4 regions of the Pseudomonas sp. LBUM1672 genome follow, and region 1 is predicted to be linked to each of the others. Evidence: predicted binding sites of a transcription regulator. Region 1 holds the regulator's gene; each other region holds the start of a gene.
The links. Region 1 encodes sigma-54, which starts transcription at its own class of promoters, with help from an activator protein. Its sites were predicted from a motif close to ANTGGCATNNANNTTGCTNT; they were not measured.

Region 1 (3,122 bases):
CGCGACAACCTCGGCATGAGCCTGTCCGGTGGTGAGCGCCGCCGCGTGGAAATCGCCCGGGCACTGGCCACCAACCCGAAATTCATCCTGCTCGATGAACCTTTCGCCGGTGTGGACCCGATCTCGGTGGGCGACATCAAACAGATCATCTACCACCTCAAGGCCAAAGGCATTGGCGTGCTGATCACTGACCACAACGTCCGTGAGACCCTGGATATCTGCGAAACTGCCTACATCGTAAACGATGGCCAGCTGATCGCCGAAGGTGACTCCGCCACCATCCTGGCCAACGAACTGGTCAAGGAAGTGTATCTGGGCCACGAGTTCCGCCTGTAAGCGCTGACGTGTCTGGCTGGTTGTCCGAGCGCTCGTCTCGATAAAAAATCAATACTTTTTTATTGTTACAGCGCTCTAGGCAAACGCTGCAGTTTCGGGCATATAATTTGCTTATGTTTGGCGCTCCGGCGCCCTGTAGTGGATGGCGCATGTGCGCCGGCGAATAAGGTGTTAAGCCCCTGCCATGAAACCATCGCTAGTCTTGAGAATGGGCCAGCAGCTGACGATGACACCGCAGCTGCAACAGGCCATCCGCCTGCTCCAATTGTCGACCCTGGACCTGCAACAGGAAATCCAGGAGGCCCTGGAGTCCAATCCGATGCTCGAACGCCAGGAAGAAGGCGACGACTTCGATAACGCCGACCCATTGGCCGACAAAGCCGAACAGCTCCCCAACGCCGATGTTTCGGAACCCTCCTACCAGGAAACCGCCCCGACGGTGGATAACCTCGAGGAAGGTGACTGGAACGAGCGCATTCCCAACGAACTGCCTGTCGATACCGCGTGGGAAGACGTCTACCAGACCAGCGCCAGCAGCCTGCCCAGCAGCGATGACGACGAGTGGGATTTCACCACCCGCACATCGGCCGGCGAAAGCCTGCAAAGCCATTTGTTGTGGCAACTGAACCTGGCACCGATGTCCGACACCGATCGCCTGATCGCCGTGACCCTGATCGACTGCATCAACAATCAGGGTTACCTGGACGAAACCCTCGAGGAAATTCTCGAAGCCTTCGATCCGGAACTGGACATTGAACTGGACGAAATCGAAGCCGTCCTGCACCGCATCCAGCAATTCGAGCCGGCCGGCATCGGCGCCCGCAATCTGGGTGAATGCCTGCTGCTGCAACTGCGCCAGCTGCCCGCCAAGACGCCTTGGCTGGCCGAAGCCAAGCGCCTGGTCACCGACTACATCGACCTGCTCGGCAGCCGCGACTACAGCCAGCTGATGCGCCGCATGAAGCTCAAGGAAGATGAACTGCGCCAGGTGATCGAACTGGTGCAGAGCCTCAACCCGCGTCCGGGCTCGCAGATCGAGTCGAGTGAAGCCGAGTACGTTGTCCCTGACGTGATCGTGCGCAAGGACAACGAGCGCTGGCTGGTCGAGCTGAACCAGGAATCGGTGCCACGGTTGCGGGTCAACGCTCAATACGCCGGTTTTGTACGCCGCGCCGACACCAGTGCCGACAACACCTTCATGCGCAATCAGCTGCAAGAAGCCCGCTGGTTCATCAAAAGCCTGCAAAGCCGCAACGAAACTCTTATGAAAGTAGCCACCCAGATCGTCGAGCATCAGCGCGGCTTCCTGGAGTACGGCGACGAAGCGATGAAACCGCTGGTCCTGCATGACATCGCCGAAGCGGTAGGCATGCACGAATCGACGATTTCCCGGGTGACCACACAGAAATTCATGCATACCCCTCGGGGCATATATGAACTGAAATACTTTTTCTCGAGCCACGTCAGCACCTCCGAAGGCGGTGAATGCTCGTCCACAGCGATCCGCGCGATCATCAAAAAACTGGTTGCTGCGGAAAATCAGAAAAAGCCGTTGAGTGACAGCAAGATCGCTGGTTTACTGGAGGCACAAGGCATTCAGGTGGCTCGCCGCACCGTCGCCAAGTACCGCGAATCCCTCGGGATCGCGCCTTCGAGCGAACGCAAGCGGTTGATGTAGAGCCACGCCACAGCGTTCCAGTGGCAGGCATTTCTGCCTGCCGCTTTATGCACTGGCAACGAAGGAGAAGCTGTATGCAAGTCAACATCAGTGGACACCAACTGGAAGTGACCGAACCTCTTCGCACCTACATCGGCGAAAAACTCCAACGATTAGAGAGGCATTTCGACAAGATCACCAACGTGCAGGTCACGATGACGGTCGAAAAGCTCAAGCAGAAAATCGAAGCCACGCTGCATATTCCCGGCAATGAAGTGGTCGCCAACGCGGAGCATACCGATATGTATGCGGCGATCGACGCGCTGACCGACAAGCTGGATAAACAACTCAAAAAGCATAAGGAAAAGACCCAAAGCCTCCTCCAGGGCGCGACCGGTCGTTAACACTCCCTACCCATGATCCGACTTGAAAGCATCCTGACCCCCGGCCGTTCCCTCGTGAACGTGCCGGGCGGCAGCAAAAAGAAAGCCCTCGAGCAAATTGCCAACCTTATCCATAAAGAAGTCCCGGATCTGGAGATGCAAGATGTCTTCGAGGCTCTGATTGCCCGTGAAAAACTCGGTTCGACCGGTTTTGGTAACGGCATCGCCATTCCCCACTGTCGTCTGAAAGGTTGTACGTCGCCTGTCAGCGCACTGATGCACCTCGACGCCCCCATCGATTTCGACGCCATCGACGGCGCCCCGGTTGACCTGCTGTTCGTTCTGCTGGTCCCGCAAGCCGCTACCGATGCCCACCTGGAACTTCTGCGCCAGATCGCCAGCATGCTCGATCGCAAGGAAGTGCGCGAAAAACTGCGCAGTGCCCCGAGCAACGCAGCCTTGTATCAGGTTGTCCTGGACGAGCAGAACGGTCACTGATCATGCGCCTGATCATCGTCAGTGGCCGTTCCGGCTCAGGTAAAAGTACCGCCCTCGATGTTCTCGAGGACAACGGCTACTACTGCATCGACAACCTTCCCGCCGGATTACTGCCGGAACTGGCCGAGCGCGCGCTGATTCATACTGAACTGGCACAGCCGCTGGTTGCCGTCTCCATCGATGCGCGCAACCTGCCGAGTCACCTGTCACGGTTTCCGGAACTGTTGGAAGAAGTCCGCAGTCGGCAT
Region 2 (3,122 bases), 630 kb from region 1:
AGCAACATCAAAAGAAAACCACGACCCATAAAATCGACCAGAAACGAAAGCGTTGGGGTGCAGCATAGGTCAGGGGGTGGTGATTGACCCAGCTCGTTAACATTTGGGCATGAATTGCCAAAATCCCTCAAACACCACAACCCCCTCCCTGTGGGAGCGGGCTTGCTCGCGAAAGCGGAGTGTCAGTCACCATCAATGCAAGCTGACACACTGCATTCGCGAGCAAGCCCGGTCCCACATTGGTACTGAGTTGGTTTCTAAATCGCGGGCACAAAAAAGACCTCCCGAAGGAGGCCTCTTTTTTGTCACGCCGCTTGCGCAGGCGCTACCGGATCAGCAGCTGTAGTACAGCTCATATTCCAGTGGGTGTACGAAGGTGCGAACCTTGATTTCTTCTTCGCTTTTCAGAGCGATGTAAGCGTCGATGAAGTCATCGGAGAACACGCCGCCTTTGGTCAGGAACGCACGACCTTTGTCCAGCTCTTCCAGGGCTTCTTTCAGGCTGCCGCAAACTTGTGGGATCTCTTTCGCCTCTTCAGGCGGCAGGTCGTACAGGTTTTTGTCGGCGGCGTCGCCTGGGTGGATCTTGTTCTGGATGCCGTCCAGGCCAGCCATCAACAGGGCAGCGAAGCCCAGGTACGGGTTGGCTGCTGGATCCGGGAAGCGGGCTTCGATACGGCGAGCGCGAGGGCTGGACACGTAAGGAATACGGATCGAAGCGGAACGGTTGCGAGCCGAGTAGGCCAGCATTACCGGAGCTTCGAAACCTGGGACCAGACGCTTGTAGGAGTTGGTCGACGGGTTGGTGAAGCCGTTCAGGGCCTTACCGTGCTTGATGATGCCGCCGATGAAGTACAGGGCGGTATCGGACAGGCCGGCATAACCTTCGCCAGCGAAGGTGTTCTTGCCATCTTTGGCGATGGACAGGTGAACGTGCATACCCGAACCGTTATCGCCGTACAGCGGCTTAGGCATGAAGGTCGCGGTGCGGCCGTATGCATCAGCAACGTTGTGTACGCAGTACTTCAGGGTCTGAACTTCGTCAGCCTTGGCTACCAGGGTGTTGAACTTCACACCGATTTCGTTCTGGCCGGCAGTGGCCACTTCGTGGTGGTGAACTTCGATGACCAGGCCCATTTCTTCCATGGCGTTGCACATGGAGGTACGGATTTCGTGGTCGTGGTCGAACGGCGGAACCGGGAAGTAGCCGCCTTTGACGCCTGGACGGTGGCCTTTGTTGCCGCCTTCCACGTCCTGGTCGGACATCCACGAACCTTGTTCGGAGTAGATCTTGAACATCGAGCCGGAGATGTCGGACTTGAACTTCACTTCGTCGAAGATGAAGAACTCTGGCTCTGGACCTACGAATACGGTGTCACCGATACCGGTCGACTTCAGGTATTCCTCGGCACGCTTGGCGATCGCACGTGGGTCACGGTCGTAGCCTTGCATGGTCGAAGGCTCGATCACGTCGCAAACCAGGATCAGGGTTGGCTCTTCGGTGAACGGGTCGAGGACAGCGGTGCTGTCGTCCGGCATCAGGATCATGTCGGAAGCTTCGATGCCTTTCCAGCCAGCGATGGAGGAACCGTCGAACATTTTGCCTTCTTCGAAGAAAGCTTCATCCAGCGCGTCGCGAGCCGGCATGGTCACGTGGTGCTGAGTGCCTTTGGTGTCCGTGAAGCGCAGATCAATCCACTTGACGTCATGATCTTTGATGAGTTGAACCGACTTCGACATAGTGTCCTCCGGGTGGCTTCGGGCTTAGTAGTGGATGCCCTTAGAATGTGGGTGATGCCGGCGCGAATACTCTGCCAAGGCAACCTGCCTCACAAGGGAGCAAATTGCATGCCAGTGCCCCAGCATGGGTTTTTTGCCCCAATATCACGCTTATAAAGGTACAAAGCGTCTGTAAGCGGAAAATCTCGCCCTACAATGTAGCGTTAAAATCACTAAATGACCCGTTTTGGTGCGCGCAAAACCTTCTGCACATTAACTGGTTAAACCTTGAGCAATTTCCGCTATAATCCGCGCCCCCCTTTTTCGGCTGGGCCTGCGCGCGCTGTTTTCATGAAATTAATCGTAAAAGTCTTCCCCGAGATCACCATCAAGAGCCGCCCGGTACGGATGCGTTTCATCCGCCAGTTGGCCAAAAACATCCGTACCGTTCTCCGCGACCTGGACCCGGCTGTGGTGGTGAACGGTGTGTGGGACAATCTCGAGCTGGAAACCCGCGTCAGCGAGCCCAAGGCCCTGAAGGAGATGACCGAGCGCCTAAGCTGCATGCCGGGCATCGCGCATTTCCTGCAAGTCGACGAATACCCGCTGGGCGATTTCGACGACATCGTTGCCAAGTGCAAACAGCACTTCGGCGAGGCGTTGGCCGGGAAGATCTTTTCGGTGCGCTGCAAGCGTGCCGGCAAGCATGAATTCAGTTCGATGGACGTCGAGAAATACGTCGGCAGCCAACTGCGTCGTCAGTGCGGCGCTGCCGGAATCTCGCTGAAAGAGCCGGAAATCGAAGTTCGCATCGAAATTCGCGACAAACGGTTGTTCGTGATCCACAGCCAGCACAACAGCATCGGCGGATATCCGCTGGGTGCCCTGGAACAGACGCTTGTGCTGATGTCCGGCGGCTTCGATTCGACCGTTGCCTCTTACCAGATCATGCGCCGCGGCTTGATGAGCCATTTCTGCTTCTTCAATCTGGGCGGGCGGGCCCATGAACTGGGCGTCATGGAAGTCGCGCACTTCATCTGGAAGAAGTACGGCAGCTCCCAACGCGTGTTATTTGTGAGTGTGCCATTCGAGGAAGTACTGGGAGAAATTCTCGGGAAAGTCGATAACAGTCATATGGGTGTAGTTTTGAAGCGTATGATGTTGCGCGCTGCTTCCCGTATTGCCGATCGGCTGGACATCGAAGCGCTGGTTACTGGCGAGGCGATTTCCCAGGTGTCGAGCCAGACACTGCCGAACCTGTCCGTGATCGACTGCGTGACCGACAAGCTGGTCTTGCGTCCGCTGATCGCCAGTCACAAGCAGGACATCATCGACCTGGCCAACGAAATCGGCACTGCCGACTTCGCCAAGCACATGCCGGAATACTGCGGGGTCATCTCGGT
Region 3 (3,122 bases), 2.4 Mb from region 1:
TCGATATCTGGCAGCGATGGATTCGGCGGATCGGGCAACGCCCGAAGTCGCCGAGGCCAAAGCAGAGCGGCTTAAAGAAAAGATAGAAACACTGAAAAAGCAGATGCAGAAACTCAAGGAAATCGAGGCGCAGCTCCACGAAAGTCCAGACCAGCAGATCTCCCTCACAGACCCAGATGCACGCTCAATGGCCACGAGCGGTCGAGGCACCGGAACGGTTGGCTACAACGTACAAACAGCTGTCGACGACAAACACCACCTGATCATTGCCCACGAGGTGACCAACGTTGGTAATGATCGTGGGCAACTGAGCAATATGGCGAACCAAGCGCGTGAAGAAATCGAGGCTGAATCGCTAACGGTGGTGGCCGATCGGGGCTATTACAAAGGTCTGGAAATCCTTGCTTGCGAGCAAGCCGGCATCACTACCTTCGTACCGAAGCCCCTCACATCTGGCAGCAAAGCCGAAGGCCGATTTGGTAAGCAGGACTTCATCTACCTTGCTGCATCGGACGAGTATCGATGCCCGGCGGGGCAGTTACTGACTCGGCGGCATTCGTCGATGGAAGACGGCATGTTATTGCATTGTTACTACTTCTCGGGCTGCCAGTCTTGCTCAATGCAAAAGCAATGTACGACGGGTAAGGAGCGCCGTGTGAAACGCTGGGAACATGAGGCTGTAGTCGATGCGATGCAAGTTCGGCTAGAACATGATCCAGCGATGATGAGGGTTCGTCGACAGACCGTTGAACATCCTTTTGGAACGCTCAAGTACTGGATGGGAAGTACCCACTTCCTGACCAAAACCCTTCCGAGGGTGAGCACTGAGATGAGCCTTCATGTGCTCGCCTACAACCTCAAACGAATGATGAGCATCTTCGGCACCGCAGGACTGCTTGAGGCGATCAGGGCGTGAATCCAGCCGCTTGGCTCGCCCGTTGGTAGCCAATTGGGCCGCTGACGCGGCCCAATCGGCATTACAAACGTCTATGTAGCTGACTAAGCTAATTCGCGCTTCCGCCCGCTGATTCCATAGGCAACCCTCGCGACTCTCAGTTTTCGAGGTGTTTAGCGCGTTTTCACACAGCCTGGGTCGTTTTCTGCCCATCGCGACAGGCCGCAAACGACTCAAAGCGGGCATTTGACATTAAGTACTCGATAACTAACTTTTCACTGTGGCTCCAATTCTGACCATAAACAACTGCGGCCAATGCCGGCCATTAACGTTCCGTAATCTTCAAATTTACAGACATTCACCTCAGTCTGGCTCGTCCACGTTGCCTCACACTCTTCGCACACCCACAGCAAAATTTTTGTAGAGCGAACCCGCATTGCTCGAACGTAACCTTGGCCGCACCTTTGGCACTCAATCAGCATGTAAATAATCTCTGACAGGACTTCGGTGTAGTTTAATCCGATTGACCGCTTTTGGCCGTTATCTGCCACTCGTGAAATCGTAGTCCTTACAGAGACGTTGATAAATACGGCAGGTCCATTTGGAGGCGAGTGTCGATAGCGCAGCGACCCTTGCATCAGTTTCACTCGCGCACTACCGCGATGGGGTGAACATTGCCCAATGAGGCTACTTTCGCCTGAAGCAGTCATTCGCTTATCCATTGCTTACCCTCTCTGTTCGTTCAATGCCCCCCGGCGTGGGGGGGCGCCAAGGGTATCGAACTCACTATTTTTGAGCTGTGCAGGTAGCGGTGTCATCAATCGCGTTGCCTCTATTAACGACTTGAACATTCAAGTGACAGCGCGGAGTGACAGCAGTTACAGCACCGACAGTGACGAGATGCAGCCACCCGAGATGCCAAGTAAATCTTGAAAATCTCGGCTTCTGCGAACTGTCGTGCATCGCTCCACCCTTCTCGCATACCCAACAACATCAAGAGAATAAAAAATGGCTAAGCATCCCGTCGTTGTCTATGGCGCCAGTGGTTACACCGGCATGCTCATTATGGATTGGCTGATCGATCAAAACATTGCGTTTACAGCTGTGGCGCGCGATGCCGGGCGTACCCGTGAAATGATGGCGCAGCGTGTGGTGCGACTGGAGTCTGCCACCTACGAAATCATTGAAGTTGACCATACGGTCGAGTCGCTGACCCAAGCGTTCCGGGGTGCCAAGGTTGTGTGCAATACCGTAGGGCCGTTCGCTAAATTCGGGCTCACCACAGTCGAAGCGGCGCTTAATGCCGGCTGCCATTACCTGGACACCACCGGCGAGCAGTCGTACGTGCGTAGTGTTCGCGATCAGTTTGGAGAGCGCTTCGCCCAGGCCGGCTTGTTGGTTTCGCCATCACTGGCTTACATGAATACCTTCTCTGAGATCGCTGCCGAATTGGCGCTCGAACACCCTGGCATCGACTCGCTTGAAACCTCGGCATTGTGCCGTGGCCAACGCGGTGTTGGTGCTGGTGTAACGGTCGGCTCCACGGCTTCGATCTTCGAGATGTACCGCGCCGAGCATTGCTACCTGTGGGACAAAAAACTGGTGGCACACCCGGTCGATGCTTCGTTCCTGATCCCTTCGCCCCACTTCATGCAACCCGTGTTCGCCTTGCCATGGGGCGGCACTTCGTTGCCGATCTATTTCGAGAATGATCCGCGCGTTCGTTCCTGCGTTTCCTGCGTCGGTTTCTATGACAATGACGCAATGAAGATGGTGCATTCGCTGCATAAGAAGTGGGAAGCCGAATACAAGCATCTTCCGATTGATGTCCAGGATGAGGTACTCAAAGACATCGTTCAGGCGACGACCCCGGCGATGCCACCACGCGAGCGCACGACTTTAATGCGTACGGTCGACACAGCAATCGGCCGTGGTCAGCTCTCGGCCGTGCGCGCAGAAGTTCTCGGTACTACTGCTTACATTGCCACTGGCGCCTTGCAAGCCGCGGGCGTGATCAAACTGCTCGACGGTGACACCGCCAAAGTGGGCTTCGCATCGGGCTCCAAGGCATTCGGTCACCGCTACCTGCTGGGCTTCTGCGAAGAGCGCGGTTTGGCTCGCGCCGTTGTCACCAAGCTCTGATCAGCAACATAGCGGAACGTCGCGCCAGCCCGCTGGCGCGATCCGCACAAGTAAAGGTTTCGATGGAATCGGCAGGTGTTCAGGC
Region 4 (3,122 bases), 730 kb from region 1:
CACCGCCGAAAAACGAGCTCAGACCGATGTCGGTCTTGCTGTTCTTGCCGATTTGCGAGTTGGCATTCTTGCTGGCCTGAGTCCGCTCATTCAGCGTGATGGTGATGATGTCACCGACCCGGAACGCCTTGCGGTCGCTGTACAGGTTCTGTTCGAAACCGGCCTGGTAGATCGAGCCGTTATTGGCGGCAGCCGGCAGCGGCGTGCGCGGCAACACCGGGGCGTAGTAAGGGTCATTGGGCTTGGGCGGCGGAGCGACGCAGCCCGCGAGCACGACGACCCCACTCAGTGCCAGAACAGATACAAAGCGATTCATGACCCTACCTCACGGTGTTGCAGGCGACCTCATGGTCGCCTCATAGACTGATTACAGATTCTGCGTTACGAACGAGAGCATCTGGTCGGCGGTGGAGATCACCTTGGAGTTCATCTCGTAGGCGCGCTGAGTGGTGATCATGTTGACCATCTCTTCAACGGTGCTGACGTTGGACGTTTCCAGGGTGTTCTGCAGCGTGGTACCGAAACCGTTCAGGCCCGGCGTACCGATTTGCGGCGCGCCGCTGGCAGCGGTTTCCAGGAACAGGTTGTTCCCCACGGCTTGCAGGCCGGCCGGGTTGATGAAGTCGGCGGTTTGCAGGTTGCCGATCACCTGGTTGGCCGGGTTACCCGGAACGGTGATGGACACGGTGCCGTCGCGACCGACCGTGAAGGTCTGCGCGTCGTTCGGAATGACGATGGCCGGTTCCAGGGCGAAGCCGCTGGCGTTGACGATCTGACCGTTGGAGTCGAGGTGGAACGTACCGTCACGGGTGTAGGACGTGGTGCCGTCCGGCTGCAGGATCTGGAAGAAACCGCGACCGTCGACCGCCAGGTCCAACGGCTGCTCGGTGGTTTGCAGGCTGCCGGCGGTGAAGTTTTTCTGGGTGCCGACGATGCGCACACCGGTACCCACTTGCAGACCGGACGGCAGTTCGCTGTCCTGGGTCGACTGGGCGCCTGGCTGGCGTTTGATCTGATAGAGCAAGTCCTGGAACTCGGCGCGGTCACGTTTGAAACCCGTGGTCGACACGTTCGCCAGGTTGTTGGAAATGGTCGTCAGGTTGGTGTCCTGGGCGGACAGACCTGTTTTGGCAACCCATAGAGCCGGAAGCATTCGATTCTCCTCGTGCGCCTGTTTTACGGCGCGACGTTCTGATAATTAGCTGATCTGCAAGACCCGAGCCATGGCCTGGTCATCGTCTTTGGCGGTGTTCATCATCTTGATGTGCAGCTCGAACTGCTTGGCCAGCGCCAGCACCGAGGTCATTTCTTCCACGGCATTGACGTTGCTCGACTCAAGGAACCCGGACACCAGCTTGACGCCCGCATCGGCTTGCGCCGGCTTGCCGTCTTTGGTGTGGATCGAACCGTCCAGGCCTTTGGTCATGTTCTTCAGGTCAGGGTTGACCAGTTTGATGCGGTCGACTTCAGCCATCACACGCGGGCCTTCACCCATGGCGCGGATGCTGATGGTGCCGTCTTCGCCGACTTCGATCTGCTGCTCGGGCGGCACGGCGATCGGTCCGCCATTGCCCATCACCGGCATACCGTTGCCGGCCCGCAGCACGCCCAGGGCGTCCACGTTCAGGCTGCCGGTGCGCACGTAGCTTTCTGCGCCATCGGGGGTCTGCACGGCGATCCAGCCATTGCCTTGCACCGCGACGTCGAGGTCACGACCGGTTTGAACCAGCGAACCTGGAGAGAAGTCGGTGGCCGGACGCTCGGTCATGGCAAACGCACGCGCCGGAAAGCTGTCACCAAACACCGGCATCGAACGGGCCTGTTCCAGGTCCTTCTGAAAACCGTTGGTGGAGATGTTTGCCAGGTTGTTGGCATGAGCCTTCTGCGCCAGTGCATTCTGGCTGGCGCCGGTCATTGCCACATAAAGGTACTTATCCACGCTCTTTCCTCTGCATGCCGGACGTTTGCCGTCCACCGCTGTACTGCTGAGCGATAAGCAATTTACAGACCAACTTTTTTCTGACGGCGCGAGGCCCGGCAAACAAAGGACTTGAGGGGTTTTGCGGGGATTGGGGAAATGTATCGGAGACGAAAAACCGGCGGTGTTATGCCGTTTGGTGGCAAGTGTCGACTCCACGGGCTCAACCGAACCCTTGTAGCAGCTGTCGAGCACCGCGAGGCAGCGTTCGGCGACGAAGCCGTCGCAAATCCGGCATGCAAGGTTTTCCTGACACACCGCGGTGTCTGGCTTCACGACTGCTGCGCAGCCGAACGCTGCCTCGCGGTGCTCGACAGCTGCTACAGGGACCTAGGTGTTGCCGGGTTCTTTTCCGACTTCATACTCACGCAACTTGTTGGCAATGGTCGTATGGGAAACCCCCAAGCGCTTGCCCAGTTGCCGACTGCTCGGATGCTCGGAATACAGCCGTTCCAGCACCGCTTTCTCAAAGCGCCCGACAATCGCATCCAGCCCGCCCTCGAGGGAGAAATCGCCAAGCGGCTGACGCACGCCGTAATCCGGCAAGCGAATGTGCTCGGCTTTCACGGTCCCGCCCTCGCACAGGGAAACCGCCTGGAACAACACGTTCTCCAACTGCCGGACATTGCCCGGCCAGTGGTAATGACTCAGCCGCTCCATTGCCGCCGGCGCCAGTTTCGGCAACGGGCAGCCGATCTGCCGGCTGGCCTGGTCGAGGAAGTGCTCCACCAGCGGCGTCAAACCGTCGAGGCATTCACGCAGCGGCGGGATATGCAGCGACAACACGTTCAAGCGGTGATACAGGTCCTGGCGAAACTCACCCCGCGCGCACAACTCGGACAAGTCCACCTGCGTCGCGCAGATCACCCGCACATCCAGGTAAACCTCTTCATCACTGCCCACACGACGGAAGCATCCGTCCTGCAGGAAACGCAGCAATTTCACCTGCAAGCGCGGGCTCATTTCCCCGACGCCATCGAGAAACAGCGTACCGCCCGCCGTCAGCTCCAGCAGCCCAAGCTTGCCTTCGGCTCGCGCCCCTTCGAAAGCGCCGGGGCCGTAACCGAACAGCTCGGTCTCGGCCATCGATTCCGGCAGACCGGCGCAGTTGAGTGCCATCAAGGGTGATTGACCGCGAGGGCTC

Region 2: glnA (glutamate--ammonia ligase) is a predicted target of sigma-54. The motif match lies at 1,837-1,856, and genes of this name have one in related genera.
Region 3: ACA053_RS15460 (saccharopine dehydrogenase family protein) is a predicted target of sigma-54. The motif match lies at 1,604-1,623, and genes of this name have one in related genera.
Region 4: ACA053_RS07680 (flagellar basal body rod protein FlgF) is a predicted target of sigma-54. The motif match lies at 1,994-2,013, and genes of this name have one in related genera.

The regions. Positions count from the first base shown of each region.
Region 1 covers NZ_CP166781.1:979,168-982,289, reverse strand. Annotated here, with positions in the region: gene lptB (LPS export ABC transporter ATP-binding protein) at 1-336, shown strand, start outside; gene ACA053_RS04285 (RNA polymerase factor sigma-54) at 521-2,014, shown strand; gene hpf (ribosome hibernation-promoting factor, HPF/YfiA family) at 2,089-2,397, shown strand; gene ptsN (PTS IIA-like nitrogen regulatory protein PtsN) at 2,410-2,874, shown strand; gene rapZ (RNase adapter RapZ) at 2,877-3,122, shown strand, end outside.
Region 2 covers NZ_CP166781.1:344,870-347,991, forward strand. Annotated here, with positions in the region: gene ACA053_RS01625 (DUF4124 domain-containing protein) at 1-29, opposite strand, end outside; gene glnA (glutamate--ammonia ligase) at 334-1,740, opposite strand; gene thiI (tRNA uracil 4-sulfurtransferase ThiI) at 2,071-3,122, shown strand, end outside.
Region 3 covers NZ_CP166781.1:3,402,624-3,405,745, forward strand. Annotated here, with positions in the region: gene ACA053_RS15455 (IS1182 family transposase) at 1-916, shown strand, start outside; gene ACA053_RS15460 (saccharopine dehydrogenase family protein) at 1,904-3,037, shown strand.
Region 4 covers NZ_CP166781.1:1,710,487-1,713,608, reverse strand. Annotated here, with positions in the region: gene flgH (flagellar basal body L-ring protein FlgH) at 1-316, opposite strand, end outside; gene flgG (flagellar basal-body rod protein FlgG) at 368-1,153, opposite strand; gene ACA053_RS07680 (flagellar basal body rod protein FlgF) at 1,199-1,939, opposite strand; gene ACA053_RS07675 (sigma-54-dependent transcriptional regulator) at 2,309-3,122, opposite strand, start outside.